DNA from 2 places in the Achromobacter sp. FW305-C-30-7 genome. Region 2 is predicted to be linked to the other one. Evidence: predicted binding sites of a transcription regulator. Region 2 holds the regulator's gene; the other holds the start of a gene.
The links. The regulator FliA, encoded in region 2, starts transcription of late flagellar genes. The targets are predictions, from matches to a motif close to CTAAAGTTTNNNNNNNNNNNGCCGNTA.
Positions count from the first base shown of each region.

Region 1: a site for FliA is predicted at 11,987-12,013, ahead of AC3WOB_RS27925 (flagellar protein FlaG). Genes of this name have one in related genera too.

Region 1 is NZ_JBYSYI010000012.1:16,452-31,370, reverse strand. Features, by position in the region: gene AC3WOB_RS27990 ([protein-PII] uridylyltransferase) at 1-899, shown strand, start outside; gene AC3WOB_RS27985 (MarC family protein) at 978-1,691, shown strand; gene AC3WOB_RS27980 (disulfide bond formation protein B) at 1,743-2,228, shown strand; gene AC3WOB_RS27975 (M48 metallopeptidase family protein) at 2,321-2,842, shown strand; gene purF (amidophosphoribosyltransferase) at 2,919-4,439, opposite strand; gene AC3WOB_RS27965 (CvpA family protein) at 4,470-4,958, opposite strand; gene AC3WOB_RS27960 (SPOR domain-containing protein) at 4,958-5,776, opposite strand; gene folC (bifunctional tetrahydrofolate synthase/dihydrofolate synthase) at 5,840-7,150, opposite strand; gene AC3WOB_RS27950 (cupin domain-containing protein) at 7,315-7,731, shown strand; gene AC3WOB_RS27945 (Bug family tripartite tricarboxylate transporter substrate binding protein) at 7,800-8,771, shown strand; gene AC3WOB_RS27940 (CaiB/BaiF CoA transferase family protein) at 8,768-10,000, shown strand; gene AC3WOB_RS27935 (acyl-CoA dehydrogenase family protein) at 10,000-11,166, shown strand; gene AC3WOB_RS27930 (IclR family transcriptional regulator) at 11,201-11,938, opposite strand; gene AC3WOB_RS27925 (flagellar protein FlaG) at 12,081-12,458, shown strand; gene fliD (flagellar filament capping protein FliD) at 12,603-13,976, shown strand; gene fliS (flagellar export chaperone FliS) at 13,995-14,423, shown strand; gene AC3WOB_RS27910 (flagellar protein FliT) at 14,470-14,823, shown strand; gene fliK (flagellar hook-length control protein FliK) at 14,820-14,919, shown strand, end outside.
Region 2 is NZ_JBYSYI010000004.1:600,996-615,914, forward strand. Features, by position in the region: gene AC3WOB_RS16630 (O-linked N-acetylglucosamine transferase family protein) at 1-2,973, shown strand, start outside; gene rfbF (glucose-1-phosphate cytidylyltransferase) at 2,970-3,740, shown strand; gene rfbG (CDP-glucose 4,6-dehydratase) at 3,737-4,798, shown strand; gene rfbH (lipopolysaccharide biosynthesis protein RfbH) at 4,846-6,162, shown strand; gene AC3WOB_RS16650 (dTDP-4-dehydrorhamnose 3,5-epimerase family protein) at 6,164-6,733, shown strand; gene AC3WOB_RS16655 (NAD-dependent epimerase/dehydratase family protein) at 6,730-7,638, shown strand; gene AC3WOB_RS16660 (acyltransferase) at 7,635-8,135, shown strand; gene AC3WOB_RS16665 (alpha/beta fold hydrolase) at 8,154-9,701, shown strand; gene AC3WOB_RS16670 (FliC/FljB family flagellin) at 9,924-11,117, opposite strand; gene AC3WOB_RS16675 (RNA polymerase sigma factor FliA) at 11,533-12,288, opposite strand; gene flhD (flagellar transcriptional regulator FlhD) at 12,716-13,039, shown strand; gene flhC (flagellar transcriptional regulator FlhC) at 13,072-13,653, shown strand; gene motA (flagellar motor stator protein MotA) at 13,772-14,647, shown strand; gene motB (flagellar motor protein MotB) at 14,659-14,919, shown strand, end outside.

The DNA.
Region 1 (14,919 bases), on a different contig from region 2:
CCAGCCCCAAGGTCTGGAACGCCTGGAAGGGCAAGCTGCTTGAAGACCTGTACAAGCTGACGCTGGCCGCACTCGGCGGCGCCCACGCCGACGCCCACACCGTCCTGACCGAACGCAAGGAAGAGGCCGCCCGCCTTACCCGCCTGGCGGGCCTGCGCGACGACGCCCGCGAAGCCTTCTGGAACCAGCTGGACGTGGCGTACTTCCTGCGCCACGACGCCTCGGACATTGCCTGGCACACGCGCCATCTGTACCACCAGGTCGCTCCAGCCCAGGCGGTCGTCAAGGCCCGCCCCATCGAACAAGGGGAAAGCCTGCAGGTCATGGTGTACACCCGCGACGCGCCCGATCTGTTCGTGGCGATTTGCGGCTACTTCGACGCCAAGTCGCTCTCCATTCAGGATGCCCGCATCCACACCACGCGCCACGGCTGGGCGCTGGACAGCTTCATCGTGCTGCTGCCGGAAGGCGCCAGCGACCTGCGAGCGCAGGCCACCCTGGTCGAGCATGAACTCGCCGAACGCCTGAAAGATCCGCATGCCGCCGCCCAGCAGCAGCCCGCCCGTGGCGGCTACTACGGCCGCGGCCGCCAGTCGCGCGTGTCGCGCGTTTTCCCGGTCATGCCTCAGGCCGAATTGCAGCCCGACGAACGCAGCACCTCCTGGCGCCTGTCGGTAACCGCCACCGACCGTCCTGGCCTGCTGCACGCCCTGGCGCGCGTCTTCGCCCGCCACGAGGTGAACCTGCTGATGGCCAAGATCATGACGCTGGGCGACCGCGTCGAGGACGTGTTCATCGTGGATGGATCGACGCTGGCGCGCCCGCGCAGCCAGATGCAGTTCGAGCGCGACATCCTGGACGCCCTGGCGGGCGAGGAAACGCAACAGCGCGCCGCCTGAGCGCGGCAGGCCCCTGGCATCGCCAGCGCCGCCGGGACCGCATACAATCCCGGTTTTCGGCCAGGCGATACCCTCCCCATGGAGCTAAACGATTATCTGCGCGTTTTCGGCACCAGCTTCTTTTTCGCGCTGGCAACCCTGCTGCCGTTCCTGAACCCGCCCGCGATCGCGCCGATTTTCCTGTCGCTGACCGAAGGGGCGTCGTCTTCCACCCGCATGGTGCTGGCCAAGCGCGTGGCCATCAATGTCTGCCTGATGCTGATCGTGGCCATGGTGGCGGGCAACGTGCTGCTCAGTTTCTTCGGCATTTCCCTGTCCATTGTGCGGGTCGGCGGCGGCATGCTCGTGATCGCCAGCGCCTGGCGCCTAGTGAATTCGCCCGACGCCGACACTGAGCGCGTGGCGCGCATGGCCGAGTCCTTCACCCCCGAAATGGCCAAGGCGCGGGCGTTCTATCCCCTGACCTTTCCCATCAGCTGCGGCCCAGGCTCCATCGCCGCCGCCATCACCGTGGGCGTGTCGCTGCGCGACCAGAACCACGTGCTGAGCCTGGTGCGCCTGGGTGGCTCCATCCCGGGCATCATCGTCGTGTCGGTGACGCTCTACATCTGCCTGCGCTTTGCCGCGCAGATGCTGCACCGCCTGGGCGACAATGGCACCGCCGTGTTCATGCGCCTGTCGGCCTTCATCATGCTGTGCCTGGGCGTGCAGATCTTCTGGGAAGGCTCGCGCGAACTGCTGCTGGGCGTGCTGCAGCAAGTGATGCAACCAATTCCGATTCCCAAGGCCTAAGCCTGGCCGGACGCCGCGTCCGGCCCTTTTTCCAACCCTTGCAAAGCAACAATGACTTCTCGCTCAGAACGCCTGCTCCGCCTGATCGCCCTCTTCTGCTTCGGCGCCGTCGGCCTCGCCCTGGTTTCGCAGCACGTCTTCGACATGCCGCCCTGCGCCTGGTGCGTCATGCAGCGCCTGATCTACCTGGTGATCGGCGTCGTCGCGCTGGTCGGTGGATTCGGCGGCGGACGCGCCCTGACGCGCCTGTGCGGCGCGCTCGCCGCACTGCTGTCCCTGAGCGGCATTGCCGCCGCCTGGTACCAGTACAGCGTGGCTGCCAACATGCTCTCCTGCGACCAGACCTTCGCCGACCGCTTCATGACCGGCATCGGCCTGGAAAGCGCCGTGCCGCCGTTGTTCGGCATCTATGCCACCTGCATGGACGCCAAAGTGCCGGTGCTGGGCATCGAGTACGCCTTGTGGAGCCTGGCGCTCTTCGTCATCATTTTCTTCATGGCGCTGCCGGTCGTGTTCCGGCGCGGCGGGTCGCAGTAACTGCCCCATCCCGATGCCGCCCGCGGCCTCGCGGGCGGCGGCCAAACGCCGGGAAGCCTGACCGCGCCCCCGCCGGCGCCCTCGTCTTGATCATGTCCACCCTGAAATACCTGACCGGATATCCGGAATCCCTGCTCACCCAGGCCCAGAAGCTGCTCGACCAAGGCAAGCTGGGCGCGGCGCTGCTGGCGCGCTACCCGTCCGGACCGCACGACGTCCGCACCGACCGGGCGCTCTATCAATACGTGACGGACCTGAAGAACGCCTACCTGCGCAACGGCGACCAGATCAACAAGGTCGCCTTCGACAGCAAGATCCACGTGATCCAGCATGCGCTGGGCCAGCACACCTATATCTCACGGGTGCAGGGCGGAAAGCTCAAGGCCAAGCATGAAATCCGGGTGGCGACGCTATTCAAGACCGTGCCGGCGGAATTCCTGAAGATGATCACGGTGCATGAGCTGGCTCACCTGAAGGAGAAGGACCATAACAAAGCCTTCTACAACCTGTGCCTGCGCATGGAGCCGCAGTACCACCAATACGAATTCGACTTGCGGCTATATCTGACACATCTGGAAGCCACACGCGAAACCTTGTGGAAGGCCGCGGCCTGATTTCCCAGGGCAAGTGCCCGGCAATAAAAAATGCCATCCCGAAGGATGGCATTTTTCTTGCCAGCAGGCAGACGCGTCAGGCGTCGCTGGCCGCGTAGCCCATGTTGAACTGCAAGCCGCTGGCGCCGCCTTCCTCGCCGGGTTCGGCGCGGGACTGACCCAGCCGAGCCAGGTATTCGGCGGTGATGTCGCCCGTGACGTACTCACCATCAAAGCACGAAGCCTCGAAGCGCGACAGCTTGGGATTGATGTCCCGCACCGACTGCTGCATGTCGTGCAGGTCCTGGTAGACCAGCGAGTCGGCGCCGATGGCGCGGGCGATTTCCTCGTCGTTGCGGCCGGTGGCGATCAGTTCGCTCTGCGTGGGCATGTCGATGCCGTAAACGTTCGGGAACCGCACCGGAGGCGCGGCCGAGGCGAAGTACACCTTGTTGGCGCCGGCGGCGCGGGCCATGTCCACGATCTCGCGGCTGGTGGTGCCGCGCACGATGGAGTCGTCCACCAGCAGCACGTTCTTGCCCTTGAATTCCATGCCAATGGCATTGAGCTTCTGGCGCACCGATTTGCGGCGCACGGCCTGGCCCGGCATGATGAAGGTGCGGCCCACGTAGCGGTTCTTGATCAGGCCTTCGCGGTAGTCCAGGTTCAGGCGCGCGGCCAGCTGCATGGCGGCGGGACGCGAGGAATCCGGAATCGGCATGACCACGTCGATGTCGCCCAGGCGCATGTTGCGCGCCACCTTGTCGGCCAGGTATTCGCCCATGCGCAGGCGGGCGTCGTACACCGACACGCCGTCGATCAGCGAATCCGGACGCGCGAAGTACACGTATTCGAAAATGCAGGGCACCAGTTGCGGATTGTCGGCGCACTGGCGGCTGACGAAGCGGCCGTCCAGGTCGACGAACACCGCTTCGCCCGGCTCGACGTCGCGCACGAAGGCGAAGCCGCTGCCTTCCAGCGCCACGGATTCCGAGGCCACCATCCACTCCACGCCCTCTTCGGTTTCCTGGCGGCCGATGCACAGCGGACGGATGCCGTTGGGATCGCGGAAGGCCAGCAAGCCGTAGCCGGAGATCTGCGCCACCACGGCATAGGCGCCGCGCACGCGCTTATGCAGGGCCGACACGGCGCGGAAAATGGCATCGTCATCCAGCGACACGCCGTTGGCCGACGATTGCAGCTCGTGCGCCAGGACGTTCAGCAGGACTTCGGAATCGGAGTTGGTGTTGATGTGGCGGCGGTCCACGCGGTAAAGCGATTCGCGCAGCTCGCGCCAGTTGGTCAGGTTGCCGTTGTGGGCGAACATGATGCCGAACGGCGCGTTGACGTAGAACGGCTGGGCCTCTTCCTCGCTGGCGCTGGAGCCCGCGGTGGGATAGCGGACCTGGCCGACGCCCGACGTACCCGGCAGCGCGCGCATGTTGCGCGTGCGGAAGACGTCGCGCACCAGGCCGTGCGCCTTGTACATATTGAATTGGTTGCCTTGCGACGTCGCGATGCCCGCGGCGTCCTGCCCGCGATGCTGCAACAGCAGCAAGCTGTCATAGAGCAGCTGGTTGACCGGCCCGCGCCCGATGACCCCTACGATTCCACACATGGTGAGCTTTCCTGGTTGATTTAAAGCTAATCAATACGGCAGCCACGTCGCCAGGGACGGCGGCAGCCACGTCTTGATATGTTTGATGGCCTCGATGGCCGAATGCGAAAACATGGCGTCCTTCCACCACGGCTCTTCCGGCAGCGGCGTGTAGCCTGCGGCGGCGACCAGCGCCAGCACGATCAACAGGCCACGGGCCAGCCCGAACATCCCGCCCAGGCCGTGGTCGGCGGGACTCAGTCCTGTACTGCGGATCAAGGCGGCAAGCGTCATATTGACCAACCCCACGCCGAGCAGCACGATGATGAACACTGCCGCGTACGAAACTCCCATGCGCAGCAGCGTCGTTTCAATATAGGGCTCCAGCCAGGCATAGACCGTGGGCCCCCACCATATCGCGGCCACGAAGGCCAGCAGATAGGCGACCAGCGACAGCACCTCTTTGAGCAGGCCGCGCACCAGGCCCAGCACACCCGAAACCACCAGGATGGCCAGCACGACGAAGTCGAAGCCGGTCACTATTGGGCGGCGATAAAACCATTGTCATAGCCCAGGGTGCGCAACCGCGCCTGGGCCGCCTGCGCCGCCTCGCGCGAGGGGAACGGCCCCACCCGCAGACGGTACTGCTGCTTGCCATTGATGGTGGCTTGTTCAACGAATGCGTTGGTCACGCCGGCCTGGTGCAGCTTGCCGCGCCGCAACTGGGCGTCCTCGGACGTGGTGTAGGCGGCGATCTGCAATACGAAATTACCTTTCGCGGCCGGCTTGGGCGCGGGCGCCGACGCGGCGGGCGCCTGGCGTCCTTCCAGCAGGGCCAGGGCGCGCGCGCCGTCATCCGAGCGGGTATCGGGCTTGGGCGCCGGCTTGGGTTCGGGTTTGGGCGGCGTGGCCGGCTTGGCCTCGGGCTTGGGCGGCGTAACGGCTGCGGTCACCGGCGGCGTCGTGGGCTGTGTCGCCGGGGGCGTCGTCGGGGTTGCCGTCGCGGGCGGTTGTACGGACGTGACCGGAGGCGGCGTAGGGATGGCCGAAGGATCCGTCGGCGCAGCGCTGCCCGGCGCGGGCGTCTGCGGCGTGGCGACCTGCGGTTCGCTCACTTGCGGCTGGAACGGCGTGTTGCGTTCCGGCACCCTGATGGGAATGTTGTCGTCGACCGGCGTGGGCTGAGAATCCAGCACCATGGGCAGGATGATGACGGCTGCCAATACCAGCGCGACAGCGCCTGCCAGCCTGCGCCGCGCGCGGCCGCGCAGCTCCGCAGCCTGCACCTCGCTGGGCACTGCCGCCCGCTTGGAGGGCTGCGCCTGGTCGGCAGGATCTTTGCGTTTGAAAAAACCCATGGAGGAGAATTCCTTGCGGCGATATGGCGGCGGGCCGCCTGGACGCGACTGACCCGCTGCTGCCTATGCCTTGCGACCCAGAGCCTGCAAAACCGAGGCTACGGTGAGAAACGAGCCGAACACCACGATTCTATCATTCTCCCCTGCCCGTTCGCGCGCAGCCGCGAAGGCCTGGGCAGGATCGGCATACGCGGAGATGCCCGGTTTTTCGCCGTCTGCAGGCGCGGGCGGCAGCGCCGCGGCGACCTGCTCCGCCAGCGCTGCGCCTGGCGTGCCGCGCGGCCCCGGCAGGCCGGCGCAGTACCAGTTGTCGACGCGCGTCCCGAGCTTGGCGACGACGCCGGCCAGGTCCTTGTCGTTCAGCATGCCGAACACCGCATGGGTGTACGGATGGAAACCCATGTTGTCCAGGTTCTGCGCCAGCACCGCTGCGGCATGCGGGTTATGCGCCACGTCCAGGATGACCGCGGGCTGGCCCGGCAGGATCTGGAAACGGCCTGGCAGGGACGCCTGCAACAGCCCCAGGCGCACGGCCTGCTGCGGCACCGGCAGACGGTCGCGCACCGACTCCAACGCCGCCAGCGCCGCCGATGCATTCAACAACTGGTTGGCGCCGCGCAGCGCCGGATAGGCCAGCGAATTGCGGCGCTGTTCGCGCCCGCCGTAGGCCCATTGCTGGCGGTCGCCGGAATAGTTGTAGTCACGGCCGAACAGCCACAGATCGGCGCCGATCTTCTCAACGTGATCCAGCAGCGATTGCGGGGGCACGGGGTCGCTGCAGATTGCCGGCCGGCCGCCGCGGTAGATGTGGGCCTTCTCGAAACCGATTTTTTCGCGCGTATCGCCCAGCCAGTCGGTGTGGTCCAGATCCACGCTGGTGACGATGGAGCAGTCGGCGTCGACGATGTTGACGGCGTCCAGCCGCCCGCCCAGGCCGACTTCCAGCACCACGGCGTCCAGCTTCGACTGCGAGAACAGACGCAGGATCGCCAGCGTGGTGAATTCGAAATAAGTCAGCGAAACGTCGCCGCGCGCTGCCTCGACCGCCTGGAACTGGGCGATCAGGGCCTCGTCGGTGGCGATCTGGCCATTGATGCGGGCGCGTTCGTTGAAATCAATCAGGTGCGGGGAGGTGTACAGCCCGACCTTGTAGCCGGCCGCCAGCAGGATCGCTTCCAGCATGGCACAGGTGGAGCCCTTGCCATTGGTGCCGCCGACGACGAACTTCACGCCGGACAGCTCCAGCCCCATGCGCCCAGCGACCTCGCGCACCCGGTCCAGGCCCATGTCGATGGCGGTGGCGTGGATCGACTCCAGATACTGCAGCCAATCGGACAGGGTGGCAGAAACGTCGGGCGTGCGGGCAGAAGACATGACAAAGCCGGAAGTGAAGTCAGCGTTCGATTTTAGCAGTCCGCGCACGGTGTTTTCCCTAATCCCCCAGGGAGCGGCAAGGTATCCGGATCGAAAAACTGCTTGCCGATATTTTTCTCATACATAAAAATAATTTCACGTATGGAAATTTTAACGGACCAAAAATGACGCAGAGCAAGACCCCAGCCTGGCTGGTGCGCGAGGCCGACGTGCCCGGCTATCACCCCGCCAACCACACCGGCACCCTGAACCGCCGCCTGATCGGTCCGGACACCGTGGGCTCCCGAGGCGTGGAAGTGCTGCTGGGCGTAATCGACAAAGGCAAGGGCGCCCTGCCGCACGCCCACCCTGGCATCGAGCAAGTCTGCTACCTGCTGTCCGGGACGGCGCGCGCGCAGGTGCAGGACGAATGGGCCGACATGAGTCCGGGAGACTGCTGCTACTTCCCCCCGGACATTCCGCATGTCTTCACCGTCACCAGCGACGAGCCCGCCCGCCTGCTGGTGATCTACACGCCCCCCTATGAAGAATCCCCAGACCGCGTGATACGCGGCTTTCCGGCGCCACCCCCAGCCGCTTGACGCGGCGCAGCCCCGGGCAGCGGACGCAGAAACCGCGCCAGGATCCGAAGCACACAGGAGACAAATCCATGAAACCTCTAAGCCTGCTGGGCGCCGCCCTTATCGGCGGCGCGGCGCTGGCTGCCGGCCCCGCCGCGCACGCCGCTGATTACCCCACCAAACCCATCACCCTGATCGTCCCCTTTCCCGCCGGATCCGGCACCGACGCCGTGGGCCGCATCTTCGGGGCCGAGCTCGGCAACATACTGGGCCAGCAGGTCGTGGTGGAGAACAAGCCCGGGGCCAACGCCACCATCGCGGCCAATTACGTCGCTCGCGCCAAGCCCGATGGCTACACGTTGTTCGTCACCACCAACACCTCGCATTCGGCGGCGCCCTGGCTGATGAAGAACGTGCCCTACGATCCGGTCAAGGACTTCACCGCCATCGCCCGCGGCGGCAACCTGCCCTTCATCCTGGTGGTGAATCCGAAGCGTCCCTGGAAAACGGTGGGCGAACTGGTCGCCGACGCGCGCCAGCATCCGGGCCGCATTACCTACGCCAGCGGCAACAGCACCGGCATCGTCGCCGGCGCCACGCTGGCCAACCGCGCCAAGATCGACATCCTGCACGTTCCCTACAAGGGCACGCCGCAAGGGCTGACCGACGTGGTCGGCGGGCAGGTCGATTTCATGTTCACCGACCTGGCTTCCGGCCTGCCCTTCGTGCAATCGGGCCAGCTGCGGGCGCTGGCCGTGTCGACCGCCGAACGCAGCGCCATTGTCCCGGACCTGCCTTCCATGGCCGAGTCCGGCGTGCAGGATTTCGACCTGAACTCATGGAACGGCTACTTCGGCCCGGCCGGCATGCCGCCGGAAATCGTGGCCAAGCTGAATGCCGCAATCAATCAGGTGGTGGCCAAGCCGGACGTGAAAAAGCGCTTGGCCGGCCTCGGTTTTGACGCCTTTTCCAGCACGCCACAAGCGTTCTCACAGTTCGTCGGCGCCCAGTTGGACCTGTGGGGCAAACTGATCCGCGACGCGGGGATAGAACAGCAATGAGCGCATCACCGCAATCTGGCACGCAAGCCTCCGGCCCGTTGGCGGGCGTGCGCATCCTGGACCTGAGCACGGTGGTGATGGGCCCCTATGCCACCCAGGTCCTGGGCGACCTGGGCGCCGACGTCATCAAGGTGGAACCGCCGGCCGGCGACAACATGCGGGCCGTCGGCCCCATGCGCAACCCCGGCATGGGGCATCTCTATCTACATCTGAACCGCAATAAGCGCTCCGTGGTGCTGGACCTGAAGACGCCGGAGGGGCTGGAGGCCTGCCTGACACTGGCCGAAAGCTGCGACGCCCTGCTCTACAACATCCGTCCGCAGGCGATGGCCCGGCTGGGCCTGTCCTACGAGGCGGTGGCGGCGCGCAATCCGCGCATCGTCTACCTGGGCGCCTACGGTTACGGCGAGGCCGGCCCCTACGCCGGGCGCCCCGCCTACGACGACCTGATCCAGGGCCAGACCGGCATCGCCGCCCTCTCCGCGCAGCAAAGCGGGGACATGCCGCGCTACGCGCCGCTGACCCTGGCCGACCGGGCGGTCGGGCTGCATGTGGGCATCGCGCTGGTGTCCGCGGTGCTGCACGCCCGCGGCGCGGGGCTGGGCCAGCAAGTGGAAATCCCCATGTTCGAAGGCATGGCCCACCTGGTGCTGGGCGACCATCTAGGCGGCGCCACCTTCGATCCCCCGCTCGGCCCCACCGGTTACGCGCGCCTGTTGGCGCCGCACCGCCGCCCCTACGCCACGGCCGACGGCTACATCAGCTTGCTGATCTACAACGACAAGCACTGGCGCAACTTCTTCGACCTGATCGGCCGGCCCGAATTGTCGCGCGACCCGCGCTTCAGCTCCCACGGCGCGCGCGCCGCCCACATCAGCGAGGTCTACGCCTTTGTTGCCGAGGTCGTCGCCACCCGCCGCAGCGAGGAATGGCTGGAAGGCCTGGCGCGGGCGGACATTCCCGCCTCCCCGCTCTATTCCGTGGACGACCTGCTGCAGGACGAGCACCTGGCCGCGACCAACTTCATCCGGACCATGGACCACCCCAGCGAAGGCCCGATCCGCACGACGGCTCCCCTGGGCAGATACGAAAGCACCCCCACCTCCCTACGCCGCCCCGCCCCCAGGCTGGGCCAGCACAGCCGCGAAGTGCTGGCCGAGGCCGGCTATGACCTCGCCCGGATCGACGCCATGGCGGCCCGCGGCATCACCCAGGATGAAAACCACTGATGGACTTTGAATTCACCCCCGACCAGTTGGCGCTGCGGGACGCCGTGGCCCGTATCTGCGAGCGCTATCCGGACGACTACTGGCTGGAGCGCGACCGCGAAGGCGGCTTTCCGGAACCCCTGCATGCCGACCTCGCGCGCGACGGCTGGCTGGGCATCGCCATGCCCCAGGAATATGGCGGCGCCGGCCTGGGCATGACCGAAGCCGCACTGATGATGCAGACCATTGCGGCCTCCGGCGCCGGCTTCACCGGCGCCTCGGCCGTCCATATGAACATCTTCGGCCTGAACCCGGTCGTGGTGTTCGGCAGCGACGAGCAGCGCCGCCGCTGGTTGGAACCCCTGATCGCCGGCCGCGAGAAGGCCTGCTTCGCGGTCACCGAACCCGACGCCGGGCTGGACACCACCAAGCTCAGCACCCGCGCCGTGCGCCAGGGCGACGAGTACGTGGTGCATGGCCGCAAGATCTGGATCTCGACCGCCCAGGTCGCCCACAAGATGCTACTGCTGGCGCGCACCACCCCGCTGTCCGAGGTGGCAAAGCCCACCCAGGGCCTGTCGCTGTTCTATACGGACCTGGACCGCAACAAGATAGAAGTGCGCGAGATCGAGAAGATGGGCCGCAAGGCCGTGGACTCGAACATGCTGTTCATCGACGGCCTGCGCATCCCCGTAGCCGACCGCATCGGCGAGGAAGGCCGGGGATTCGAATACATCCTGCACGGCCTGAACCCCGAACGCATCCTGATCGCGGCCGAGGCGGTGGGCATCGGCCGCGCCGCACTGGACCGGGCGGTGAAGTACGCCGGCGAGCGTACCGTGTTCGGCCGCCCCATCGGCCAAAACCAGGGCATTCAGCACCCCTTGGCACAGGCCTGGATGCAGTTGGAAGCCGCCGACCTGATGGTGTTCAAGGCCGCCAGCCTGTATGACGCGGGCAAGCCCTGCGGCCCCTACGCCAACTCGGCCAAGTACCTGGCGGCCGAAGCCGGGTACAACGCCTGCCAGACCGCGGTCATGACCCTGGGCGGCATGGGCTACGCCAAGGAATACCACGTGGAGCGGCTGCTGCGCGAAAGCTTCATTCCCCGCATTGCGCCGGTCAGCCCGCAGTTGATCATGTGCTTCATCGCGGAAAAGGTGCTGGGCCTGCCCAAGTCCTACTGAACGGCGGCGTTTGACCAGCGGCCAGGCCTGTCTGTCAGGCCTGCTGCTCCAGCGCGGTGCAGGCCGAGCGCAGGATCCGTGCGTAGGCTTCCTGCTGCGGCTCGATCCGGTAGATCGGCCCCCCCACCGAAATCGCATAATGTTCGCCGGACAGGGTGACCGGCCAGGCGATCGCGCCCACGTCCGCAATGGACTCGCCGCTGTTCATGAACCAGCCGCGCTGGCGCGACAATTCCAGGTCCGCGAGCAGCGCCTCGCGCGTGACCAGGGTGCGCTCGTTGTGGCGGGTCATGACCATGCCCGCAAGCATGGCGTCGCGAGCCGGCGCGTCTAGCAGCGACAGCAACGCTTTTCCCAGCGAATTTGCATGAACGTCTTTGAATTCACCTGCAACCGGCGCGTATCTGATGGTATGCGGAGAATCCAGCACGTCCAGGTAGACGACTCGGCCTTCCTGGCTCAATTTGGCGAAAACAATCGTTTCGCGCGTAGCGTCCCTTAATTCCGTGAGGCTCGGATAGACCCGATCCAGAACCGGATCGGCGCGGGCGATGCGCTGCGCCATGGCCAGCAGCCGGCCGGTCGGGTAGTAACCCTGGCGCCGGCCGGTTTCATACAGATAGCCGAGGCCCGTAAGGGTACGGATCAGGGCCAGGCAACTCGATACCGGCACATCCAGCAGCCGGGCCAGTTCCGACAGAGGCAGCGCGCGCTTTTCGCGCGCATAGGTTTCGATGATTTCGATAACTCTCAGCGCCGTCTTGACACTCATTACCCGATCCGAACTGTTTAGCACGTGAAACATCTGGCTCGCCGGTGGCTAAAGTTCCCTGCGGGCCTGCCGTTATCGTAGCTGAGAATTCCCTGAAAACAGCGCGTTCCTCCGAGACGCCCACATCGCCGTTGGAGTGATCATGGCCGTAACCCCCATAGCCCCTGCATCGTTTGCACCAGCGCCGCTGGCCTCCGCGCCCGTCGCGCCGGACCCCGCCGTGAGCGTCGTGCCCACGGCCGCCGCAACGAACAGCGGGGCTTCGGACAGCGCGACGTCGGATCAATCCGATTCGCAGAAGCTACCCCTGGACAAGGCTCTGGATGAAATCAACGACCAGATGAAAGCCTGGTCCACCCAGCTCCAGTTCGAGATCGACCCCAATGTGCACCAAGTCGTGGTCTCGGTGATCGACGCGGAATCGGGTGACGTCATACGCACGATCCCCAGCGAAACGCTCCTGAAAATCGCCAAAATGATCGTGAACATGCAAGGAAACGGCATCAAAACCACGGCCTGATTCGACCCTGTTTTCATGCTCCGTCCGCTGCCATCGAGCGGGCCAATCATGGAAGCGTCGAATTAGGCCCGCCTAATGCCCTTACCCGGCCAATCGCCGCCAACGTATTTTTGACAGAATCGCATCGCTAGGAAGGAATTTCACATGGCCTCTATCACCAACCTCGGCTCGACCACCGGCTTGCCCCTTGAAAAGATCCTGACCGATCTGCAGGCGGCCGAGGACAAAAAACTTAGCCTATATACGAATCGCCAAGCCAGTTACGAGGCCCGTGTAAGCGCCTTTGGCCAGATTCAAAGCGCGGTTGAAGCCCTGCAGAAGGCTGCAGCGGCACTGGGCAAGGCGTCGACGCTGGACGCCGTCAAACCCAATGTCATAGGTGACGGCCTGACCGCGACCATTGGTGAAGACGGCGCCACGATGGGCGAATACGCCATCAAAGTGAAGAACCTGGCGGCGGCGCAGACCTTGCAATCCGCCATGGTCACGGATCGCAAAGCGTCGAACGGCGCGACCGGTTCATTTGAAATTGAACTCACCAACGGTGAAAAGCACACGATCGAGCTGAAGGACGATACGTCGCTGAATGGCATCGCAAAGGCGATCAATAGCGATGACAAGGCTGCGGTGCGCGCGACGATCATCACAAATGACTCCGGTAGTTACCTCATGCTCAGCGCAAAGGATACTGGCGTGCAGGCATCGGTAAAGTCCATCACAGTTACCGGCACTCCCGAACTGGAAAACATTCTGAGCTACAACTCTGGCTCCGGCACCCAGTTGACGCAGCAAACCGCAGCCGACGACGCTGAGGTCGAGGTTAACGGCATCACTATCAAGAGCGGCAGCAACAATATTTCTGGTGCGATTGACGGCGTTACGCTGAACCTGACAGCAAAGACGGAAGCCAACAAAGTCGTCACCTTGAAACTGCAAAGCGATACCACCGTCGCTAGCAAAGCGGTGCAAGATTTCGTCAGTGCCTACAACGCGGTGCAAAGCACGATCTCGAAACTGACTGCATTCGATATCACTGCCCAAACGAATCAAGCCCTGACCGGCGATAGCACAACCCGCGGTATCCAGTCTGCAATGTCTAGCGCTTTGCAGGTTTTCACGCAGGGGGGCTCGGTGAGTTCGCTGGCCGATCTCGGTATCGCCATGGACCCCAAGACGGGTCAACTGAAGCTCGACCAAAAGGAACTGGACAAGGCGTTGACTGCCAACCCCGCAGACGTCAAACGCCTCATGACCTCAGCCGATGGCCTTGCTGCCAAGTTCGACGCCGCCACCAAGGCGGCCCTCGGCAGCAACGGCTCGATCAAGACCAGCCAGGATGGCCTGAACGAGTCGATTAAAGACGTAAAAGACCAATTGGAACGAGCCAAGGCCTCTAGCACAGCGTCCATGGCCGCCATGCGCGCCCAATTCGTAGCTTTGGACAAGTTCGTATCGCAACAGACGGTCACGGCCAACTACCTGACGCAGCAGTTCGCAGCCATGAGCAAATCCAAGTAATTTCTAGAAGATGTATTGATGACCTACGCTGCCCGCCGCCCCTCCGGATCTTATTCCGTGCGTTCCTACGCAGAAATAGGGCTGGAAACACAGATCCTGGGCGCCAGCCCCGAAAGGCTTATCTCCCTGCTGTACATGGGTGCTCGGGCGGCAATCGGGCAGGCTCGCCTGCACCTTCAAGAAGGCAGAATCACCGAACGGGGAGCCGCCATTTCGAAGGCCATCAAAATCGTCGATGAAGGCTTGAAAACCGGACTGAACATGGAGGCCGGCGGCGAAATTGCCGCCAACCTCGCCCGCCTCTACGACTACATTGTCCGCACGCTGCTGATGGCAAACCTGAAAGCAGACCCGGAAGCGCTCGAAACGGCAGACCGCCTATTGGCCGATCTGGCCGAAGCCTGGCAAACATCCATTGATCGCCCTGTCGGAGGCGTGCAGCCTTGACGGCACCGCATACGCACCGTCCAGCCATCGAACGCCCGAGATTTCCATGACGTCCACGACCCAGTACACCTCCCCTATCCTGGAACACTACCAGGAGATCGCTCTCATCACGGGAGAAATGCTAGCAGCGGCGCAAGCCGGCGACTGGGACGGGGCCATGGTCCACGGACAGCAATACTGCGAGCTGGTGGAGCGTCTGCGCCAGACCGAACATTCCGCGCCGCTGGACGAAGCCGGCCGCGCCATGAAATACGACCTGCTCGTGCGCATCCTGGATAACGACGCGCTCACCCGCGACCTGGCGCTGCCACAACTGGCCCGTCTGGGCGACTTGCTCGGGCGCATGAAACGCCAGCAGACCCTGCTGTCCGCCTACGGCTACCAGGCGCCTGAAGAATGAGCGTAGGTCCCGCCGCACTCGGCAACGTCCTGGTGCAGCGGCTGGACGCCGTGCTAGGCACGACGATGTCCGCCGCCAGCGCCAATCAAGTCTCCG
Region 2 (14,919 bases):
ATGCATGCGCAGTCGGCAGGCAGCCCCGAAGAGCAGGTGGCGGCGGCGCGCGCGGCGCTGGGCATGTTTACCGACGGCGTTTCCGCCGCCAACCCCTTGGCAGGAGCCCTGCACGAAGCCGCTACCCGTTTCGCCCAGGCGCTCGATGAACAGGGGCCGGCGGGTTTGAGCATGCTCGGACGCCAGCCATACTATTACGCCGAATTCGCCGACATGGCGGCGCAGTTCGGCATGATCTGCGTGGGCGATGTCGAACCGCGCCACGAAATGGCGCCGAACTACGGCACCAACGTGTCGCTGACCCAGAGCCTGCTCGGGTTCGGCAAGCCGCCCGTGCTGCGCCAGCAATACCTGGACTTCTCGGTCGGCAGGGCCTATCGCCGCGCACTGCTGACGCACCACGAACGTGGGCAGGAAGTGCTACCTCGTCCTGACATGACGCGCCTGGCCAAGCTGCGCTGGGCAGGAAGTTTCCGCCGCATTGCCGCCGGCTTGCGCGATCCAAAGCAAGCCCATTTCGTTACGCACGCCAGGCAGACGCTCAGCACGGATGACCGCGTGCAGGAAGCCATTGCGGACGTGCTTGGACATGTCTGGCCGGCTTCCGTATCCGGCGCTGCGCTGGTTCAACACGTGGCGGAAAAGAAGCTGGCGACGGCGATGCCGGCCGAAGAGGCCGTGGGCCGAGCGCTGCAATCCTTGTTCGACAATGGCATCGGTCGCTACAGCGTGGACAAGACGCCCTACGACCAGGCTGGCGCCTTGCGGCTCGTCCCTGGCGTGCTGGCGGCGGTTGACGGCAGTGCGCCGCTGTTCAACTTGTGGCATGAAACGGTGGCCGCGCCGTTCGCCTCGAACGACATCCCGGCATTGAGGCGCCTGGCGGACGGCGCTGCGGCGCAGGACTTGCGCGAGCAGGTGCAGATTGAAGCCATGCCCATGATGTTCAGTTCGGCCGGCGACTTCCTGGCGCCGACGCAGCAGGATGAGCCCGGCGTCTTCAAGGCCGCCGTCGACGGCCTGTTGGACCATTTGAAGCATTTCGGCCTGATCGTGTCGGATGCGCAGAGTTGGTGCGCGTATCTGGAAGACGCGCTGCGCGAATCCGATGGTCGGGGGCCATATTGGAGTCTCTATATCGACGCGCTGGCGCGGCGCAATTTTGAACAGCGCCGGGCAGGCGGCCTGCCGACGGCGGGCCGCGCCCAGGCGGTCAGCAAGTCGGTGCTCAAGGAAGCGCACGATTTGGCGACGCAGTTGAACGCCAGGCGCGATGGCGATTTCGAGGCGCGGGCCCGCGACCTGGTCAAGCGCGCGCCGGATTACGGCTCGGCCTGGGAAGTGCTCGGTACGGTGTTGCGCGAAACCGGCAAGGCGGACGAATCGCTGGGCGCCTTCCTGGGCGCGCTGCGGGCAGGAGGCGAAGATGCGGATTGCTATGTCGCAATGGCCATGTCCCTGCGCGCATTGCGACGTCCGGTGGAACTGGACGCCGCCTGCCGCCGCGCGCTGGAGCTGGTCCCGGATCATCCCCAGGCCCTGAACGTACTGGCGAATTGCTATCGCAGCGCCGCCCGGTTCCATGAGGCCGTTGCCACGTTCCGACGCATCCTTGAGCTCAATCCGGACAGTATCGAAGCGTGCGGAAACCTGGGTGTGGCCCTGGCGGACATGGGGGATTTCGCTGGCGCGGAAGAGCAGTATCTGCGCGTGCTGGCCGCCCAGCCCGACAGCCCGACCGTGCAGAACGCATACTTTTTCGGTATGAACTATTTTCCGGATCGAACCCCGGAAGAGATTTTCGAAATCTACCGTTCGTACGACGAGCGTCTATGCGCGCCGCACCGGGCATTTTGGAAACCCCATGGGAATATGCGGAATCCGGACCGGAAATTGCGCATCGGCTATGTCTCGCCGGATTTCCGCAACCACCCGGTGCGCCTGTTCCTGGCGCCTTTGATGGCCCAGCACGACAAGTCGGCGTTCGAAGTTTACGCGTATGCCCAACTGGACCAGGAAGACGAAGGCACCGCACAGTTCAAGGACTATGCCGATCACTGGTTGAGGACCAATGGCCTGTCGCATGACGCGCTGGCGCAGCGCATACGCGATGACCAGATCGATGTGCTGGTGGACCTGGCCGGCCACACTTCGCATAACCGCTTGGCCACTTTCGCGCGCAGGCCGGCGCCCGTGCAGGTGACCTGGCTGGGTTTCGGCTGCACGACCGGCCTGTCCGCCATCGACTACATCCTGATGGATGACGAGATGGCGCCACCTGGAACCGACCATCTGTTCGTCGAAAAGCCGTGGCGCCTGGACAAGACGAACTTCGCGTACCGGCCGAAGGTGGGCATGGGCGAGGTTTCCGATCTGCCGGCGTTGAGCAATGGCCACGTCCGCTTTGTCACGCTGTCCCGAGCGATCCGCTTCAACTACCGGGTCGTGCGCGCCTGGGCGGAGATCTTGCGCCGGGTGCCGGGTTCGTGCCTGGTGGTCGACAGCAACAGCTATTTCTCCGAGCGGATGCGTAGCGACCTGCTTCAGGCCTTCGGCCGGCACGGTATCGACCCGGACCGGCTGGAAATCGGGTTCCATTCGCCGCCCTGGGACGTGCTGCGCGGCGCGGACATCACGCTGGACTGCTTTCCGCACAATTCGGGCACGACCCTGTTCGAGAGCCTCTACATGGGCCTGCCGTACGTGACCTTGGCCGGCCCCCTGGGCGTCGGCCGGATCGGGGCTTCGACGCTGTCGGGCCTGGGGCGGCGCGAATGGATCGCGCAGACGGAAGCCGAGTACGTGGAAAAAGTGGTGGCAATGGCCAGCGACATCCCCGAGCTGGCGCGCATACGCGCCGGCTTGCGCCAGGAAATGCAGGCCAGCGCCTTGATGGATGAAACCGGCTTCGCCCGCAAGGTCGAGCAAGCCTATCGCGACATGTTCAAAAAGTGGTGTGAAGGATCCGTATGAAGGCCGTCATTCTCGCGGGGGGGCTGGGTACCCGCATTTCCGAAGAAACCCACGTCAAGCCCAAGCCGATGGTCGAGATCGGCGGTCGCCCGATACTGTGGCACATCATGAAGATGTACTCCGCCCACGGCGTGAATGATTTCATCATTTGCTGCGGCTACAAGGGTTACGTCATCAAGGAATACTTCGCCAATTACTTCCTGCACATGTCGGACGTGACGTTCGACATGGCCAAGAATCAGATGGAAGTGCATCAACGCCATGCGGAGCCGTGGCGCGTGACGCTGGTGGATACCGGCGACGACACCATGACCGGCGGCCGCCTGAAACGCGTCGCCAGCTACGTCAAGGAAGAGGAGGCGTTCTGCTTCACCTATGGCGACGGCGTGGCGGATGTGGACATATCTGCGCTGATCGCCTTCCATCACAAGCATGGCAAGCTGGCGACGGTGACGGCGGTCCAGCCGCCTGGCCGTTATGGCGCGCTGAAGATGGAAGATGACCTGGTCGCCGGGTTCACGGAAAAGCCGCGCGGCGATGGCGGTTTGATCAACGGCGGCTTCTTCGTGCTGTCGCCCAAGGTTCTGCCCCTGATCGAGGCCGACCATATCTCCTGGGAAATGGAACCCCTGGAATCGCTGGCCAAGGGCGGCGACCTGATGGCATTCAAGCACGCGGGCTTCTGGCAGCCGATGGACACGCTGCGCGAAAAACGCATGCTCGAGTCCCTGTGGGAGGCGGGCAAGGCCCCGTGGAGAATGTGGTGAACGTAGCGTCCGGCGCCTTCTGGCACGGCAAACGCGTCCTGCTCACCGGACACACCGGCTTCAAGGGCGGCTGGCTCGCCCTTTGGCTGCACAAGCTCGGGGCGGAGGTCGTAGGCGTGGCGTTGCCGCCCGCCGCGGACCGGCCCAGCCTGTTCGAATCGGCAGCGATCGGCGGCGTGGTCCAGAGCCATTTCTGCGATATCCGGGACGCCCAGGCCTTGGCTGCCATTGTGCGCCAAGCCCGGCCCGAGATCGTGCTGCACCTGGCGGCGCAGCCGCTGGTGCGGGCTAGCTACCGCGAGCCCTTGCAGACCTTCGACACCAACGTCATGGGCACGGCGAACCTGCTGGACGCGTTGCGCGGACTGTCGGAAGTTCGCGTGGCGCTGTGTATTACCACCGACAAGGTCTATCGCAACGAAGAATGGCCGTATCCCTACCGCGAGACGGATGCTTTGGGGGGACATGATCCCTACAGCGCCAGCAAGGCGGCGGCCGAGCTGGTGGCCGCGTGCTACCGCGACGCCTTCCTGCGCCAGCAGGGCGTGGCGCTGGCCACGGCGCGGGCGGGCAATGTGATCGGGGGAGGGGACTGGTCCGAAGACCGGCTGCTGCCCGATGCCGTGCGCGCCTGGCAAGGCGGCGGGGTGTTGGAAATACGCAGTCCGGATTCGGTGCGGCCCTGGCAGCACGTGCTGGAGCCGCTGGCGGGCTACATGCGCCTGGCAGAGGCTCTGTGGACGCGGTCGGAACTGGCCGGTCCGTACAACTTCGGCCCGCCGTCGCAAGACACGGCAACAGTGCGCGAAGTGGTCGAGCTGGCGCGCGAGGCCTATGGCCGAGGCGGCGTGACGTATGGCCAGTCCAGCAACGGTCCGCATGAAGCGGGCCTGCTGGCACTGGATACGGCGCGTTCCCGGACGGTGCTGGGCGTGCAGGCGCGCTGGTCGCTGGCCGCGAGCGTGGCCGAGACGATGCGCTGGTATCGCGCGTACCAGGAAGGGGCCAACGCCCGTGTCCTGTGCGACGCCCAAATTGCGGCGTTTGGGCCGGTCTGAACTGGCTGGCCGCCGCTTCAAGAACACAACGGTTTTAGAGATAAGCAATGAACCCTAATGAAATCCGTGCGCAGATCGCTCAGTTGGTCGATCAGTATCACGAGGCCCAGGAACGAGAGCGCACGCCCTATGAGCCGGGCAAGACAGCGGTGCCGCCGTCCGGAAAGCTGATCGGCGCAGCCGAGCTCAAGGCGATGGTCGACGCCTCCCTGGACGGCTGGCTGACGACCGGGCGCTTCAACGAAGCATTTGAACAGCGCCTGGCACAGTACCTCGGTGTTAAACACCTGATCACGGTCAATTCCGGTTCGTCCGCCAACCTGGTGGCATTTTCGACGCTGACCTCGCCCAAGCTGGGCGAACGCGCGATCCGCCGCGGCGACGAGGTAATAGGCGTGGCGGCGGGCTTCCCCACGACTGTGAACCCCATCCTGCAATTTGGCGCGGTTCCGGTATTCGTCGATGTCGAGCTGGGCACGTACAACGTGGACGCTAGCCGCCTGGAGGCCGCGATCACGCCGCGCACCAAGGCCATCATGCTCGCCCATACGCTGGGCAATCCGTACAACTTGGACGCGGTCACGGCCTTGTGCAAGAAGTATGGCCTGTGGCTGATCGAGGACTGTTGCGACGCCCTGGGTTCGACCTATAACGGCCGCATGGTCGGCACGTTCGGCGATATCGGCACGCTCAGCTTCTATCCCGCGCATCACATCACGATGGGTGAGGGAGGGGCAGTCTTCACCAACGATCCGCATCTGAAGCTGATCGCCGAGTCGTTCCGCGACTGGGGGCGTGACTGCTACTGTGCGCCGGGCAAGGACAATACCTGCGGCCGCCGCTTCTGCCAGAAGCTTGGCAGCCTGCCCGAAGGCTACGACCACAAGTACACCTACTCGCACATCGGCTACAACCTGAAGATCACGGACATGCAGGCCGCCTGCGGCCTGGCGCAACTGGATCGGGTGGAGGAGTTCGTGGCCCGGCGCAAGGAGAACTTCCGTTTCCTTAAGGAACGGCTCGCGTCGTGCGAGGAATTCCTGATCCTGCCTGAAGCGACCCCCGGATCGGACCCGTCGTGGTTCGGTTTCCCGATTACCTTGCGGCCCGAGGCCGATGCGCGCCGCGTCGACCTCCTGACCTACCTGGATCAGGACAAGGTCGGAACGCGCCTGCTGTTCGCCGGCAACCTGACGCGTCAACCTTCCATGGTCGGCCAGAACTACCGCGTATCGGGAGATCTCACCAACACCGAAATCATCATGCAGAACACCTTCTGGATTGGCGTTCAGCCCGCGCTCACACGCGAGATGCTGGAATACGCGGCAAGCCGGATCGAACTGTTCTTCGGCCAGGGTTTCTGACATGCGAGTCGAAGCCCTGGCGATCCCGGGCTGCTATCTGCTGACCCTGCCATGCTTCCCGGACGCGCGCGGCGAGTTCCGCAAACTGCTGCATGCGCCGTCGCTGGCGGCGCTGGGGCTGGAGACCGGATTCGTCGAATCCTACGTCTCGGTTTCGCACCGCGGGGTGCTGCGCGGCCTGCATTTTCAGCTGCCGCCGTCCGACCACGCCAAACTGGTTTCCTGCCTGACGGGGCGCGCGCGCGACGGCCTGCTGGACTTGCGCCGGGGCTCTCCGACTTACGGGCAATCGCTGTCGCTGATGCTGGATGGCACGGTGCCGCAGGCCCTATACGTGCCTCGCGGCGTGGCCCATGGCTTTGCCGCGCACAGCGATGGCACCGCGCTGCTGTACTACACGACTACTGTCCATGATCCCGAGCGTGACGCGGGCGTACACGCGGACAGCGCGGGCATCGATTGGTGGGCGGGCGCCGCCGATGTGGGCGTGCCCATCATGTCGCCCCGCGACGCCGCGCTGCCGCAGTTCCAGGACTTCGAGTCGCCTTTTATCCACGGTGAATCGGCATGAGCCTGTGCGTACTGGTCACGGGCGCAAGCGGCTATGCGGGCGGGGTCATTGCCGCGCGCCTGCGCGCTCTGGGCATGTCGGTGATCACGGCCGGCCGGGCCAGCGCCAATGACCTGCGGCTGGATCTGGCCGATCCGCGTGGCGTAGCGGGCCTGGACCTGCCCGCCGGCATCGACGCTTGCGTGCACGCTGCCGCGATGCATGAGGTGGCTTGCCGGGCAGACCCGCAGGCCGCCTACGTGGTCAATGTTGCCGGCACCCGCGCCTTGTTGCAGGCCTGCGAACGGGCAGGCATCCGCCGTCTGGCATACATCTCGACGTTTCACGTATACGGCCGGCCGGAGGGCGACTTGGACGAGTCCGCTCCACCCACACCGGCCAACGATTACGGTTTGACGCATCTACAGGCTGAACAGCTATTCGAAATGGCGGCTGGCAGCATGAACGCTTCGGTCGATATCCTGCGGCCCGCCAATCTGTACGGCGCGCCTGCCTCCTGGGACGGCTTCGACCGCTGGACGCTGGCGCCGTTTGATTTTTGCCGGCAGGCGGCGCGGGACGGCCGGATCGTCCTGCACGGCCAGGGACGGGCCGTACGTAATTATCTGGATGCCGCGCATGTCGCCGAGGTCGTGGCCGAGCGCCTGCAAGGGCCGGGATCGGGCCTGACGCACTTGGCGGGCGAGGACTGGCGTATCCGCGACCTTGCGGAGCTGGCCGCGGCTCAGGCCAGCGCCTGCCTGGGCAGGTCCGTGGTGGTGCAGACGGGAGAAGCCCAGGAGATACAGGCACCTGCGTATCGCTATCGTTCCCGGACATTGGTTCCGCGCGAAGGCGACGAACGCGCCGCGATGGCCGCCTTTCTGACCCGGACGCTGGCGCATCTGACGGAGTGCAAGGCATGAACCGGATTTCAACGCTGGCAAAAATCTCCCCATTGGCCGATATCGAACGCTCGGTGCGCGGCAATGCCGTGGTGATCGGCGATCACGTCACAATAGACAGCTTCGTGAAGATCAAATTCGCGGGCGGCGACGGCGACGTGCATATCGACGACCAGGTCTATCTGAATTCGGGTGTGGTGATCTATTCGGGCAATGGCATCCGTATCGGCCGCGGCACGCTGATTGCCGCCAATACGACCCTGGCGCCCACCAACCACGAATACCGCAGCCGCGACCAGACGATCATCGAGCAGCGTTTCATGCCCAGCAAGGGCGGCATAGTCATCGAGGACGATTGCTGGATCGGCGCCAACTGCGTATTGCTGGATGGCTGCATCCTGCGGCGCGGCTGTGTCGTGGCGGCCGGCACGGTCTTGCGTGGCGAATGGCCTGAGTATGCGGTGATCGGCGGCAGTCCCGCAGCGGTGATGCGCTATCGCGAATCCGCTGGGAAGTAAGAGTTTAGGAGTTTGGCAATGACATCGTCGACAAAGGGCGGCCAAGGTGCCGCCGGCGGACAAAAAATAGGTTTGAACGAAGCGTTCGAATTGGCCGTGCGCCATTGGCGGGAAGGCAAGCGCGCGGAAGCGGCCCACATCAATGGGCAGATCCTCGGCGCCCGTCCCGGACATCAGGGGGCGCGTCATCTGAAGATGACGCTGGAGCACGGCGTGCAGGGCCTGGCCTTTACCGCGCTGCGCCTCTCCGACCCGGAGCTCTACAGCATCGGAGACTATAGCTACGGCACGCCGTCGGTGTTTCCGCACAATCAGCCACACGAGCCCGCGCGCTTGTCCATCGGCAATTTCTGCACGATCGGGCACGAGGTTGAAATCATCCTGGGTGCATATCATCGCCAGGATACCTATACGATCTATCCGTTTTCGGCCCCGCATTTCGGCACCTTGTTTTCCACCACCCGCCAGATCACCGATTACTCCACCACGAAGGGCGGGGTATCGATAGGCCATGACGTCTGGATCGGCGCCGGCAGCAAGATCATGGCGGGCGTGACGATAGGCACGGGCGCGGTCATCGGCGCGGGCTCGATAGTGACGCGAGATGTCGGCGCATATGAAATCTGGGCAGGCAATCCCGCGCAGTTCCGTCGCCGCCGGTTTGACCAGGAGGTCGCGGACCGCCTGATGGCGCTGCGCTGGTGGGATTGGCCCAAGGACCTCATCGAGCGCCATGCGCGCGACATCATGCGCGGCACGCCCGAAGCGCTCGACGCGTTGGCGCAGGGCCACGATGCCTGGCTTGCGGGATTGCGCAAGGATGTCACGGCGCCTTTTGAAATGCTGCAAGGCAGGTCAGGGTTGTTGCGCGCCCGCCGCTCATCCGACTGGCGCGAAGGTCGTCCGACCTGGGTGGTGTTGCACGGTTCGCTGGGCAATATCGCGACCGTGCAAGGCATTGAAAAGCATCTTTCGGACATGAACCTGCTGTTTGTCGACCTGCCGGGTTGCGGCGGCAGCACGGCGCCGGCGGATATGTCCGTGGACGGCTTTGCCGACGAACTATTGCCTGCGCTGCTTGCCGCGGTTCCCGGAGGATTCGGCGTGCTGGGCGCCTCTTTTGGTGGCAGCGTCGCATTGGCCATTGCGCGCCGCTCGTCGCGGTGCACTTCCGTCGTGCTATTGGACACGCCATTCAGCGCAGCAAAACTCTGGCATAACCATGCATTCCTGCGCGGCGCGATCGCCTCTCGGCCCGATGACCGCTATCTGCGCAGCTTCGCGCTGGAGATTTATGGCGTGACGCCCACGGCTGCCGTGGAACGCGAGTACTGGCATTTGTTGGATGGCATCGCCGTGCCGGTGCTGGTGGTGAGCGGCGATGTGCCGATGCTGCCGCAACGCAAGATGCCGCCCGTGCCGTGCTGCCTGGACGAGGCGGATCTGGCGCAACTGCGCGGCCTGGGTTGCCGGATCGAGCGGGTGAAAGGCGGCCACGATCTCATCAATGACAATCCGGCCGCCGTGGCGGCGCTGGTGCGATCTGCAGAAACGGTTGTTGCCTGAATGATGAGATAGACCCAGCTCTACGCGATGCGGCGCTGAATGAAGCAAGAAACGAGAATGGGCGGAATTGGATTCCGCCCATTTTTTTGTCTCTGCGTCACGAGGGAAGAGGGCAGTCCGCCATAAAAAAACCAGCCCGGAGGCTGGTTTTTGGTACTGCTTCGGCGCGGACAAGGGAAGCAACTTGCCTTCCCCTGCTGCCCCGCGGACTGTCTGCTGGAATTAACGCAGCAGCGACAGAACCGTTTGCGGCACTTGGTTGGCCTGGGCCAGAACCGAGGTGCCAGCCTGTTGCAGGATCTGAGCCTTGGTCATGTTCGACACTTCCGTGGCGTAGTCGGCATCTTCGATGCGCGAACGAGCGGCGGACAGGTTGTTGATCGTGTTGTTCAGGTTGGCAACGGTCGATTCGAAGCGGTTTTGAATCGCACCCAGCGAGCTGCGCTGCGAGTCGATGTTCTGCAGAGCCTTGTCCAGACCGGCCAGCGGGTTGGCCGTTGCGCCCTTGTTCAGGCTGGTCAGCGGGATCGAGTCGGTCTTCAGCGTGAACGCTGCGGTGGTGTTGGCCGTCGTGGTGTCGGCATCCTTCGGGTTCACGGCGATGTAGTAGCTGCCGTTAGCGCCCGAAGCGACGTCGAAGCCCTTGGCCTTCAGGTTGCCGGATTCGGTAGCGTCAGCGGCCGTGATGTCGACCTTGACGAACCAGTTGCCATTGTCGTCGGCTTGAGCTTCCGTACCAATGGAAACGCTCGAGGCGGCGACGCCCAGACGGCCGGCCAGAGTGCCGGTGGCAGCTTCGGCAACGGTGTTGCTGGTGACGGCGGTGGTCGAGCCGTAAGCGGCCTTGTATTCCGTACCGGTCAGAGCGGCCTGAGTGCCACGCGGGCCGGAGACGTTGAAGCCGTCCAGACCCAGGGTCTTGGCGGTGACTTCCTTCAGGTCGATCGTGATGGTTTCGCCGTCGTTGGCGCCAACTTGGATCGTCAGCTTGTTGTCCTTGGCCAGGACGTTCACGCCGTTGAACTGGGTTTGGGCCGACACGCGGTCGATTTCGTCCAGGCGCTGCTTGATTTCAGCTTGGATCGAGTCCAGGTCGGTCGGCGAGTTCGTGCCGCTGGTGGCTTGGACCGACAGCTGACGCACGCGCTGCAGGTTGTTGTTGATTTCGTTCAGCGCGCCTTCGGTCGTTTGAGCGATCGAGATGCCGTCGTTGGCGTTGCGGGCGGCTTGGGTCAGGCCCTTGATGTTCGCGGTGAAGCGGTTGGCGATGGCTTGGCCAGCGGCGTCGTCCTTGGCGCTGTTGATGCGCAGGCCGGAGGACAGGCGCTCGATGGCGCTGCCCAGTGCCGATTGCGACTTGTTCAGGTTGTTTTGAGCAACCATCGAGAGGTAGTTGGTATTGATAACGGCAGCCATGTTGGTGCTCCCAAGAGAGAAAGGCTTCTTCAAACCGGGCAGCGACGCCGCCCACTGGTGTTAACGGGAAAGTTCGTCGACTTTGTGTCTAGGAATCTCTCCGTTGCCAGGATTACGGCAGTCCAAAATCAATCTTTAGCGCTATTTCGCGAAAGTCGACATTTTTCTTGGATTCACCGGAGGAGGGCGTGTCCGGTGCCGTGACGCACTGTATCGGGCAGGCGCTACACAAGCCGTGTTGTCTCTGTGTAGAGATGGGCGCCGTGGCAACCTCTTACAGGAAAGAAGCCCGGAGCGAATGTGCCGGTAGCGCTGGTGACCAGACGGCAGCAATGAAAACGGACGCGATACGCGTCCGTGTTGCCGACAGCCTTTGCCCTCCTGGGCTCGTTCCTGCGGGGTGCTGATTCAGATCCTAGATCACCTGGGCGATCTGCCCATCCTGGGGCAATTCCTGCCAAGCCTGTTCCTTCAGCTTCACCCGAATTCGCGCGGTCGCCTGCGACCGCAACTGGCATACCCGCGCCTCGGTCACATTGAGGATCGCGCCAATTTCCTTCAGGTTCAGCCCCTGTTCGTAGCAAAGCGACAACAGCAGTTTTTCACGCTCGGGGAGGGAGTCGATGGCGTGGACCAGCGCCTGCCGGAAGTCGCCTGCCAGGAGCGAATCCAGCGGATTGCCGCCCGCCGCGCCGTGGTTCAGGGTGGCAGCCCAGTCGGATTGGCCGCTGGCCGAGTCGGGTTCGGTGGCGAAGTCCTCGTAGTGCACGATCTGAACGCCCTGGGCGTCGTGCAGCAGCGATTGGTAGTCGCCCAGCGGCATGTCGAGTTGTTGCGCGATTTCGGCTTCGCTTGGCGCGCGCATCAAACGCTGTTCGAGCTGCTGGATGGCCTGTTCGATCTTGCGCGCCTTGGCGCGGACGCTACGGGGCAGCCAGTCTTGGCCGCGCAGTTCGTCCAGCATCGCGCCGCGGATGCGGGTGGTGGCATAGGTCTCGAACTGGGCGTCGGCCGTTTCCTGATAACGGCGCACGGCGTCGAGCAGGCCAATCATGCCGGCTTGTATCAGGTCGTCGAGTTCTACGCTGGCGGGTAGCCGGGCGAGCAATTGCAGGGCCAGCTTCCGCACTAGCGGGGCATATTCGACCAGGCTGTCATCTGCGTGAGGCATTGCGGGAATGTCGGGCGGGTCCATCGTGGCGCGTAAGCTGTTGTCAATTTGCGACATTGTCGACAAACGCGCGGCTGAGCTAAAGCTAGGTGGATTTAATGATCTGCAAGGTGCCATTGTCGGCAAACAACACCGTTTCATTCCTCAAAGTACGCAATGTTTTGAATGCTTATTTGGCAAATTGACGTAAATTTGTCCGAAACTTATATGTCAAGGTGTATCGGAAAAGGTAAGTTGCGCAACATCAACAAAGTTTTGTCATATAAGTCATAGAAAATGACATCAGCTGTGGTAAATTTTACTTAAATTGCGAACAAATGATACATTTCGCATCAATGCAAGGTGTATCGGACGTGAAGGCAACGGGATTCCGGTGCTTTTGCTTACATGAGCCCCCATCGGCGGGATAGGGAATAGGGAGTTGGGCGTGCAACAAGTCGAAAATTCATTGCTGACAGACATTCGCGAAGTGAATCTGTCTTATTTGTTACTGGCGCAGCGCATGCTGCGCGACGACTACGCGGCGTCGATGTTCCGCCTGGGATTCAGCAACGAGGTTGCTGACATCCTCATGCGCCTTTCGCCGGCGCAGTTGGTCAAGCTCGCAAGCTCCAGCTCGCTGCTGTGCCGCTTCCGCTTCGATGACTACAGCCTGCTCTCCGCCCTGACCCATGACGTTCTGGGTGGTGCGCTGCAGCAAGCGCATGCAACCATCCTGCTGGCCAAGCAGCCTGTCGAAGAATTGGCCTGACGGCCTGATCATTCCCTCCGGAAACACGTGTAATGGCCACCAAGAGCGTTTCGCAGGAAGCGGATGACATTCTGCTTGCCAGCTCCATGATCACTTTGGGAGCCCGGCTGCAGGTGCTGGAGGCTGAAACCAGCCTCAGCCATGACCGCCTGGCGCGCCTGTACCGCGAAATCCGCGGCTGCTCGCCACCCAAGGGCATGCTGCCCTTTTCGGTTGACTGGTTCATGACCTGGCTGCCGAACATCCATTCCTCGCTCTTCTACAACGTGTATTCGTTCCTGAATGCGCGCACCAGCAGCAAGGGCATACGCGCCACCATCGACGCCTATCGTCTCTATCTCGAAAACGCCGGCACGGATGCCGCTGAAGGCGCAGAGCCCGTCCTGAGCTTCACGCGCGCCTGGATGCTGGTGCGCTTTTTCGATAGCGGCATGCTGCAAATGTCCGCCTGCCGCCAATGCGGTGGGCATTTCATTGCCCACGCCCACGATCCCCAGTCGGATTTCGTGTGCGCGATCTGCCGGCCGCCCCCCCGCGCTGGCAAGACGCGCGCCGCGGCCAAGGCGCGCGCCGGCACCCGCCCCGCGCCTGTTGCGAATACCGCCCGGCTCTGACCGGCGGCATCCAAATACATCAAAAGCCCTGGAAAACCCCCCGTAACCCGCCTTTTTGGGTCGAGGGGAACAGGGGATCATTGACGCCGGTTTTAGACTTCGTTGGCAGGGGCCTGATGTGTTGATTGTTATCGGTTTTCTCGTGGTGGCCGTGTCGGTCGTCGGCAGCTTCATAGCGCTGGGCGGCCATTTGGGCGCGCTGTACCAGCCGTTTGAACTCACGCTGATCTTCGGGGCGGCTTTCGGGGCTTTCCTCGCCAGCAACAGCAAAAAGTCGCTGATGCTGGTCAAGGCCGCGCTACCCGACTCGCTGAAAAGCTCGCGCTATGGCAAGGACGTCTACATGGAGCTGATGGCGCTTCTGTACGTACTGCTGAACAAGGCGCGCCGCGAGGGGCTCATGGCCATCGAATCGCATATCGAAGACCCGGAATCCAGTCCGATCTTCAGCGAATATCCCCGCATCGCCAAAGACGCCAAGCTCATGGAGTTCATCACGGACTACCTGCGCATCATGATCAGCGGCAACATGAGCTCCTTCGAAATCGAGACGCTCATGGACGAGGAAATCGAGACCTACCGCCACGAGCGCGAAGTCCCCGTGCGCGCCTTACAACAGATGGCCGACGGCCTGCCGGCCTTCGGCATCGTGGCGGCAGTGCTGGGCGTGATCAAGGCGCTGGCCGCCGTGGACCAGCCTCCGGCGATTCTGGGCGACCTGATCTCCAAGGCCATGGTGGGCACCTTCCTGGGTATTCTGCTGGCTTACGGCTTCGTGGGCCCGCTGGCCTCGCGCATCGACCGCCGCAGCGACGAAGCGACCAAGGTGCTGGAATGCATCAAGACCACGCTGCTGGCCAGCATGAACGGCTATCCGCCGCAACTGGCGGTGGAATTCGGCCGCAAGGTGCTGTTCTCGGCCGTGCGCCCGACCTTCGGTGAACTGGAAGAACACGTCCGGCAAGCCAAGTCCACCGCCACCGGCAAGGCCTGACGGAGCGGGCCATGAGCACGGTAAACAATCACCGCGTGGTGATCCGCCGCAAGAAGGGCGGGCATGGCGGCGGGCACCACGGCGGTAGCTGGAAGATCGCCTACGCCGATTTCATCACGGCGATGATGGCGTTCTTCCTGGTGATGTGGCTGATCAGCATTGTGCCGCGCGAAGAGCTCAAGGGCATCGCCGAGTACTTCCGCATGCCGCTGCGCGTCGCCATCGCGGGCGGCCCCAGTAGCTCGGCCGAGACCAGCGCGGTGCCGGGCGGC